3 regions of the Pseudoalteromonas sp. TB41 genome follow, and region 2 is predicted to be linked to each of the others. Evidence: predicted binding sites of a transcription regulator. Region 2 holds the regulator's gene; each other region holds the start of a gene.
What was found. The regulator MetJ, encoded in region 2, represses methionine synthesis genes. The targets are predictions, from matches to a motif close to TAGACGTCTAGACGTCTA.

Region 1 (3,295 bases), on a different contig from region 2:
TAGTACATCTTGGCCATCAGAGATTTCTTGGAATACCGTTTTGCTTTCGTCCATGTTGCCACGGAACTGATCAACAGTTGCCAGTTCTACTGTTTCACCAATGCTGATATTACCGCTATCTGGCTGCTCTTCACCGCTTAGCATTTTGAATAGCGTTGATTTACCTGCACCATTGGCACCAATAATACCCACAATAGCGCCTTTAGGCATGCTAAAGCTTAAATCATCAATTAAAACACGGTCGCCAAAGCTTTTACGTAAGTTGTTTACTTCTAATACTTGGTCACCTAAACGTGGGCCAGGTGGAATAAACAATTCGTTGGTTTCGTTACGTTTTTGGTAATCAGACTGTTGTAGCTCGCTAAACTGTGCCATACGCGCTTTTGATTTAGCTTGACGACCTTTAGGATTTGAACGCACCCATTCAAGTTCTTGTGCAATTGATTTTTGACGTGCTTTTTCAGATTTTTGCTCTTGCTGTAAGCGGGCATCTTTTTGCTCAAGCCAAGACGAGTAGTTACCTTCCCACGGAATACCTTCACCACGGTCAAGCTCTAAAATCCAGCCAGCAACATTATCAAGGAAGTAACGGTCATGCGTTACTGCCACAACGGTGCCTTCGTAGTCATGTAAGAAGCGCTCTAACCAGGCAACCGACTCAGCATCTAAGTGGTTAGTTGGCTCATCGAGAATAAGCATATCTGGTTTTTCAAGTAACAAACGACAAATAGCAACACGACGGCGTTCACCACCTGAAAGGTGCTCAATTTTAGCGTCCCACTCAGGTAAACGCAGAGCATCGGCAGCACGCTCTAATACGTTATCAATATTATGACCATCGTGCGCTTGAATAATCGCTTCTAATTCACCTTGCTCTTTAGCCAGTGCGTCAAAGTCAGCGCCTTCCATTGCGTATTCGTTATACACTTCGTCAAGGCGGTTAAGGGCATGTTTTACTTCACCCACAGCTTCTTCAACAATTTCACGAACTGTTTTGCTTTCGTCCAAAACAGGCTCTTGCGGCAAGTAACCAATTTTAGTGCCTGGTTGAGGGCGAGCTTCACCTTCAAAATCTTCATCAACACCTGCCATAATGCGTAGTAATGATGATTTACCAGAACCATTTAGACCTAGCACACCAATTTTTGCACCAGGGAAAAAATGCAACGAAATATCTTTTAAGATAGTGCGTTTTGGTGGCACAACCTTAGATACTCGACTCATCGAGAATATAAACTTATCAGGTAAAACCATGGAAGAAGCCTTCAATAATAATAAAAATTTCAATGCTGTATTGTAGTGGCTCACAGGTGAAACAGTCAACGAATGGGGCTGTTTTAAAGTACATATTCAATTTGTACAAAACGCGTGAATAAATTTCATTTAGACATCTATACATCTAGAGGTTGATATTTTTGACATTCTGTTCATAATGAGAGCGTATTAATTCTCGGTTTTTATGAGCAGGAGCTTTAAGAATGCCAATTACAGTAGAAGACGAATTGCCAGCTATTGCACGTTTACGTCATGAAAACGTGTTTGTAATGCCAAAAACGCGTGCAAAAACGCAAGAAATACGCCCTATGCGTTTGGCTATTCTTAATCTTATGCCTAATAAAGTAGAAACCGAAGTACAGTTTATTCGCTTGTTGGCTAACTCTCCGCTGCAAGTAAATGTTGAGCTATTACGCCTTGATACGCACCGCAGCAGTAGCAACTCAGAGCAACACTTAGATACCTTTTATCGTTACTTTTCAGAAGTGAAAAACAATAATTACGATGCACTATTAATTACCGGTGCGCCTTTGGCACATTTAGAGTATGAAGAAGTGGCGTATTGGGAAGAATTCAAAGTGATTATTGATTGGGCCGAGCAGCATGTAACTTCTACTTTGTTTTCGTGCTGGGCTGCCCACGCGGCTTTATATCACCGTTATAATTTAAAGCGCGATTTAAAAGACAATAAACTTTGCGGAGTGTTTACCCATCAATGCTACTTTGCCCATGGTGCACTTACCCGCGGCTTTGACGATACCTTTTTAGTGCCGCACTCACGTTATGGCCACATAGATATAGATAAAATAAACGCTTGTGAAGAGCTGGTGGTATTAGCGGGCTCTGAACGAGTCGGGGCTTATTTACTTAAAAATAAATCGGGCAGCCAAGTGTTTATTACCGGCCACCCAGAATACGATGCCGACAGTTTAAAAGCCGAATATGAGCGCGATTTACAAAAAAGCCCTGATGCGCCAAAGCCCGAAAACTATTTTCCTGATGACGATACCAGCAAGCAACCGTCTAAAACATGGCAAAGTCACGCGTTTTTACTGTTTTCAAACTGGTTAAATTATTACGTTTACCAAACCACACCCTATGATATTAACTTAGTTAGCCAAGACGTAAGGACTAACAACTATGCCGAATAATCCTCAAAACAATAAGCATCAAGAGCTGAGCGCTGCGCTCAAACAGCGCATTTTAATTTTAGATGGTGCAATGGGAACCATGATCCAAGCGCATAAGCTTGAAGAGCAAGACTACCGTGGTGAACGTTTTAAAGATTGGCACGTGCTCATTAAAGGCAACAACGATTTATTAAGCCTAACCAAGCCTGAAATTATTACTGATATACACCGCAGCTTTTTAGCCGCCGGAGCCGATATTATCGAAACTAACACCTTTAACTCGACCACCATTTCGATGGAAGATTACGACATGGCGAGTATAAGCCGTGAAGTTAATTTAGAGTCAGCTAAGTTAGCCCGCGCTGTATGTGACGAATTTAGTGCTAAAACCCCAGAAAAACCGCGCTATGTAGCAGGTGTTTTAGGGCCAACATCTAAAACCTGTTCGTTATCGCCGGATGTAAACGACCCCGGCTATCGTAATATCACTTTCGATAAGTTAGTGACTGCGTATGTTGAGTCGACCCTGGCGCTTATGGAAGGCGGTGTAGATATTATTTTAATCGAAACCATATTCGATACGCTTAATGCAAAAGCGGCATCGTTCGCAGTAGAAGAAGCGTTTGAACAAGCAGGGCGCAAATTGCCAGTGATGATATCAGGCACTATCACCGACGCTTCAGGCCGCACGCTTTCAGGGCAAACCACCGAAGCATTTTATAACTCTATTCGCCACATTAAGCCGCTTTCAATTGGCTTAAATTGCGCTCTTGGGCCAGATTTACTGCGCCAATACGTTGAAGAGCTATCGCGCGTGTGCGAAACCTTTGTCTCTGTTCACCCTAACGCGGGCTTACCCAATGAGTTTGGAGAATACGACTTAGAAGCAG
Region 2 (3,295 bases):
TGTTTAAAGTTAAATAAAATTCGGTATTTCACTATTTTAATTTAAGACTAAAAAATACGCTTTATAAAAATAGAACAAGGGCAAAAAGTACCTGTGTTTTTCATTTTTATGACGAATTTATATTTTAAAAATGTCAGGATAATCTAGGGAAGTTGCTGATAAATCACTTAAAATTAACAGTTCTAGCATATAACAGGATAGACCTGATATTGCTTGGAATTTAAAAATAATAAAGGTATCGTAGATTAAAACTACCTCTCACTTTAACTTAAATTGCAGGATATAATCGCGTTATGTCAGATTTTCGTGAACAAGCACTACATTACCATGCCCATCCCGTTCCAGGTAAAATCAGTATTGAGCTGACCAAGCCCGCTGAGACGGTTAAAGACCTCGCGCTCGCATACAGCCCCGGTGTCGCAGAACCTGTTCGTGAAATTGCCGCTGATCCAGCAAATGCCTACAAATATACTGGTAAAGGAAATATGGTTGCGGTTATTACTAACGGCACCGCAATTTTAGGCTTAGGTAATTTAGGTCCACTGGCTTCAAAACCCGTTATGGAAGGTAAAGCGCTACTATTTAAGCGTTTTGCAGGGTTAGACTCTATAGATATTGAAGTTAAGCACCGTACTACCGAAGACTTTATTAACACGGTGGCTAATATTGCCGACACTTTTGGTGGAATTAATTTAGAAGATATTAAAGCGCCCGAGTGTTTTGAAATAGAAAAAGCGCTTATAGAGCGTTGTAGCATTCCTGTTTTTCATGATGATCAGCATGGTACGGCTATTGTAACGGCTGCGGGTATGCTAAACGCGCTGGAAGTACAGGGCAAAGCAATTGAAGATGCAATTATTGTATGTTTAGGTGCCGGCGCTGCAGCTGTTGCCTGTATGGAGCTTTTAATTAAATGTGGCGCGTTGCGTGAACATATTTATATGTTAGATCGCAAAGGAGTTATTCATACGCGTCGTGATGACTTGAATGAATATAAGCAATTATTTGCAAACAATACCGATAAACGTACTTTACAAGATGTAATTGAAGATGCCGATGTGTTTGTGGGTGTATCGGGCCCTAATTTATTAGCCCCTGAAGATTTAAAATTAATGGCTGATAGACCCGTGGTATTTGCTTGTTCAAACCCCGATCCTGAAATCGATCCGCAATTAGCACACGCTGCACGTAACGATTTAATTATGGCTACAGGTCGCTCTGATTATCCGAATCAAGTTAATAACGTATTGTGTTTTCCGTTTATTTTCCGTGGTGCGTTAGATGTACGTGCCAGTGAAATAAACGACGAGATGAAAATTGCTGCTGTAGAAGCAATTCGTAGTATTGCTAAAGAGCCCGTACCGACTGAAGTGCTTACTGCCGCAGGCATCGACAAATTAGAGTTTGGTGCTAAATATATTATACCAAAACCAATGGATCCACGTTTGTTACCACGTATAGCTAAAGCGGTTGCGCAGGCGGCGGTAGACTCTGGCGTTGCACAAATTGATATGCCAGAAAACTACATGGCGTAATTGTTAAGTATAAATTAGCGCAAAAAAAACCTCAGCATTTGCTGAGGTTTTTTTGTATAAAGACCCTTCTAGTCTTCATTTAAAATAGGCACTTCTAGTCCCATTTCTTGCATTATTTTCTTCACTTCTTCAGGTACTTTTTCTGCGTTATCTTTACGCAAATCATCATCATTAGGCAGCGGTTGCCCGGTAAACGCATGCAAAAACGCTTCGCATAAAAGCTCGCTATTTGTTGCATGACGTAAGTTGTTTATTTGACGACGAGTACGTTCATCAGTTAATACTTTTAATACATTTAGCGGGATCGAAACGGTGATCTTCTTTACTTGTTCGGATTTTTTCCCGTGTTCTGCGTATGGGTGAATATATTCACCATTCCATTTAGCCATAAGATGTATCGTTGCCTCAGATTATAAATTGCTCACACAGCATCAAAGCGTGTAAATATGCGTGAAATTCTATCGGTTTAAAAAAGATAGTCAAATACTAGTTATTTAGCTATCTAGACATTTAAATGTTTTGACATCTTAAATTGCATACGCTACCTTTTAGACGTCTAAACATCCAAATTAGTAAAGGTAGCGAAAATGAGTGAAAAAAATAAGGCAACAATTGCTGTTCGTAGTGGAATAGAAGCCGACAAACAGCATGGTGCGGTTGTTCCACCGCTTTATTTATCAACAACTTACTCATTTGCTGACTTTGATACAAAGCGTCAATATGATTATGGCCGCAGTGGTAACCCTAATCGTGACATTTTGGCTGAGGCGCTCACGGAGCTTGAAGGTGGCGCTAAAGGCATTATTACCGCAACAGGCATGGCAGCCGTTCACCTAACAACACAATTACTTAATAGTGACGATACGTTAGTGATCCCTCATGACTGTTATGGGGGCAGCTATCGCTTATTTACTTCGCTAGAAAAGCGCGGCTTATTAAAACTAGAAGTGGTCGATTTTACCAAAAGCGACAGTTTGACACGCATCCTTGCTATTAAACCTAAGCTGATTTGGATTGAAACACCTAGCAATCCTATTTTACGCTTAACAGATATTAAAGCGGTAACTGATACAGCTAAACAGTGTGGTGCACTGGTTGCCGCCGACAACACATTTTTATCGCCAGCATTACAAAACCCGATTAAGTTTGGCGCTGATATTGTGGTGCACTCAACCACAAAATATATCAATGGCCATTCAGACGTTGTTGGTGGCGCGGTTATCGCAGCGACTGCTGAGTTAGGTGAAGAGTTAGCGTGGTGGGCAAATAACATTGGCATCACCGGCGCGCCATTTGATAGCTATTTAACGCTCAGAGGCTTACGTACTTTAAACGTGCGTTTAAGGCAACACCAAGAAAATGCACTCGCCATTGCACAGTATTTAGAACGCTCCCAGTTTGTTGCCCAAGTTTACTACCCAGGTCTTGAATCACACCCTCAACATGCGCTAGCTAAGGCGCAGCAGCTTGGCTTTGGTGCTATGGTTAGCTTTGATATAAAAGGCGATATAAACGATGCTGCAGCGTTTTTAACGCGCTTAAATGAATTTAGCTTAGCGGAATCATTAGGTGGAGTAGAAAGTTTGATTTGTCACCCTGCGACTATGACCCACGCCGGCATGGACGCAACCGCGCGTGCAGAAGCCGGAGTAGGCGACACGCTTATTCGTATCTCGGTGGGTATTGAAGATGTAAATGATTTACTCGCTGACTTAGACAGGGTATTTAATTTGGTGCGCCCAGGGCAAGCCAATCCCGGC
Region 3 (3,295 bases), on a different contig from region 2:
CAGAACCCGTTGCAATCAAAATAAGCTCTGGATTGCCGTCACAACTTAAGATGTAACCACCCTTTTTAACGTCGCTTAATTGCTGGGCATCACGAGCTTGTTGCTCTAAGCCTTGGCGAGTAAAGATTAATGATGTAGGACCGTCTTTACGTTCAATAGCTTGTTGCCATGCAATTGCCGACTCAACTTGGTCACATGGGCGCCAGTTGTAAAGGTTAGGCGTTAAACGCATGCTGGCAATTTGCTCTACTGGTTGGTGAGTTGGACCATCTTCACCTAAACCAATTGAATCGTGCGTGTATACAAAAATGCTTGGTTGCTTCATTAATGCAGCCATACGAACCGCGTTACGTGCGTATTCCATAAACATTAAGAACGTTGCACCGTAAGGGATAAAGCCTTTATGAAGTGCAATACCATTCATAATTGCCGACATACCAAACTCACGCACACCGTAGTAAACGTAGTTACCACTTGCATCGTCTGCCGTTAAGCCTTTAGAGCCATCCCAAATTGTTAAGTTTGAACCTGCTAAATCGGCAGAGCCACCCATAAACTCAGGTAGTAACGGACCAAACGCGTTTAATGCATTTTGCGACGCTTTACGTGATGCTGGGTTTGCTGGATTTGCTTGCAGCTCTTCAATGTACGCTTGTGATTTTTCAGCCCAGTCAGCTGGTAATTCTGAATGTGTACGGCGTTTGTATTCTGCTGCTAGCTCTGGGTATGCTTTTTCATATGCGGCAAATTTTTCGTCCCAGCTTGCTTCAAGCTGTTGGCCTTTTTCTTTGTTATCCCACTGTGCATAAATATCTTCAGGGATTTCAAATGCATCGCCCGTCCAACCTAAAAACTCGCGAGACGCTTTAATTTCGTCATCACCTAGTGGTGCACCGTGACAATCGTGGCTACCTGATTTATTAGGTGAGCCGTAACCAATAATAGTTTTACAACAAATGAGTGTTGGCTTATCAGTCACGCTTTTAGCTTCTGCAATTGCTGTACTTACTGCATCGCTATCATGGCCATCAACGTCACTAATTACATGCCAGCCGTATGCTTTAAAACGTGCTGGGGTATCATCACTAAACCAACCTTCAACTTCACCGTCGATTGAAATGCCGTTGTCATCCCAAAATGCCACTAATTTGCCTAGGCCTAATGTACCGGCTAGTGAGCATGCTTCATGAGAAATACCTTCCATTAAACAACCATCACCCATAAACGCATACGTGTGGTGATCAACAATGTCGTGGCCTTCACGGTTAAACTGCGCTGCTAATGCTTTTTCAGCAATCGCCATACCTACCGCATTTGTGATCCCTTGACCTAATGGGCCCGTAGTGGTCTCAATTCCTGGCGCGTATCCATATTCTGGATGGCCTGGTGTTTTAGAATGCATTTGGCGGAAGTTTTTAATTTCGTCCAGTGGCAAGTCGTAACCACTTAAATGCAGTAGAGAATAAATTAGCATTGAACCGTGACCATTTGAGAGTATAAATCGATCTCGGTCAGCCCACTCTGGATTTGTTGGGTTATGTTTTAGATAATCGCGCCATAATACTTCTGCGATATCAGCCATGCCCATAGGGGCTCCAGGGTGACCAGATTTGGCCTTTTGTACTGCGTCCATTGACAAGACGCGAATAGCATTTGCAAGTTCTTTGCGAGATGGCATGAATTCTCCTACCTTTATATGTATTTGCGCGGGTATTTATTTATCCCCATTCTTACTTATTGTGGGGGCTGTGTGCAATTAAAAACCCATAAAAATAGGGCATTATGAATATTTTTTAAGAACCATTTACTATTAGATATTTTATTTAGACGTCTAGGCGTAAAAAAACTATGCAAGTTCATTTGTTTTAGATAAAATACGCGCCTTAATTTTTTAGCGCTAATACCGACGTTTGTGAAGCGCAATATTTGTGAGCATAATTACAATGGCAAAACATTTATTTACTTCTGAATCTGTTTCTGAAGGTCATCCGGATAAAATCGCCGATCAAATTTCTGATGCGGTACTTGATGCTATCCTAGAGCAAGACTCTCATGCCCGTGTAGCGTGTGAAACTTACGTTAAAACCGGTATGGTTATGGTTGGTGGTGAAATCACGACTAGCGCATGGGTTGATATCGAAGAAATTACACGTAAAACAGTACGTGAAATTGGTTACACACACTCAGATATGGGCTTTGATGCCGATTCGTGTGCAATTTTAAACACGATTGGTAAACAGTCTCCTGACATTAACCAAGGTGTTGATCGTACAAGCCCTGAAGAGCAAGGCGCTGGCGACCAAGGCTTAATGTTTGGTTACGCATGTAACGAAACTGAAGTATTAATGCCTGCTCCAATTACTTATTCTCACCGTTTAGTACAACGCCAAGCACAAGTACGTAAAAGCGGCGAGCTTAACTGGTTACGTCCAGATGCAAAATCACAGGTTACGTTTGCATACGAAAATGGCAAGCCAGTAGGCATTGATGCCGTTGTACTTTCTACTCAGCACAGCGAAGATGTATCGCAAAGTGATTTAGTAGAAGCGGTAATGGAAACGATTATTAAGCCAGTACTTCCTGCTGAGCTTATTACTAGTGCCACTAAATTCTTTATTAACCCAACTGGCCGTTTTGTAATTGGTGGACCAATGGGTGACTGTGGTTTAACTGGTCGTAAAATCATTGTAGATACTTACGGTGGCATGGCTCGTCACGGTGGTGGTGCTTTCTCTGGTAAAGATCCATCAAAAGTTGACCGCTCAGCGGCTTATGCTGCACGTTATGTTGCTAAAAACATTGTTGCTGCTGGCCTTGCTGACAAGTGTGAACTTCAGGTGTCTTATGCTATTGGTGTTGCAGAGCCAACATCTATCAGTGTTGAAACATTTGGCACAGGTAAATTAGAAGAAGCGCGTTTAATCGAACTTATTCGTGAACACTTTGACTTACGCCCTTACGGCCTAATTCAAATGCTTGATCTTGAGCGCCCTATTTATCTTCCAACAGCGGCTTACGGCCACTTTGGCCGTGATGAATTCCCATGGGAACGCACAGATAAAGCAGACGCACTTCGCGCAGCAGCTGGCCTGTAAGCCACCTAGCTAATATTAAAACGGCCCTTTTTAGGGCCGTTTTGCTATGTGTATTAAGTTAGTCATAAAACAGTCTCGAACTGTTTAACATTTTAGGTATATACTCTGCTTATACAATAAAGCGTGTTAGGGATAAAAAATGGCCGACAATTTTCGTGTTATATTTGTAGGACTTGCAGAAGGCGCAGACAGCCAAGCAG

Region 1: the regulator MetJ is predicted to act here: its motif matches at 1,385-1,402, upstream of metA (homoserine O-succinyltransferase).
Region 3: the regulator MetJ is predicted to act here: its motif matches at 1,825-1,842, upstream of metK (methionine adenosyltransferase).

What each region holds. Positions count from the first base shown of each region.
Region 1 covers NZ_AUTH01000075.1:124,065-127,359, forward strand. Annotated here, with positions in the region: gene ettA (energy-dependent translational throttle protein EttA) at 1-1,254, opposite strand, end outside; gene metA (homoserine O-succinyltransferase) at 1,479-2,426, shown strand; gene L641_RS0110895 (homocysteine S-methyltransferase family protein) at 2,416-3,295, shown strand, end outside.
Region 2 covers NZ_AUTH01000084.1:65,325-68,619, forward strand. Annotated here, with positions in the region: gene L641_RS0113140 (malic enzyme-like NAD(P)-binding protein) at 294-1,535, shown strand; gene metJ (met regulon transcriptional regulator MetJ) at 1,604-1,924, opposite strand; gene metB (cystathionine gamma-synthase) at 2,123-3,295, shown strand, end outside.
Region 3 covers NZ_AUTH01000083.1:9,547-12,841, forward strand. Annotated here, with positions in the region: gene tkt (transketolase) at 1-1,678, opposite strand, end outside; gene metK (methionine adenosyltransferase) at 1,944-3,095, shown strand; gene L641_RS0112745 (hypothetical protein) at 3,235-3,295, shown strand, end outside.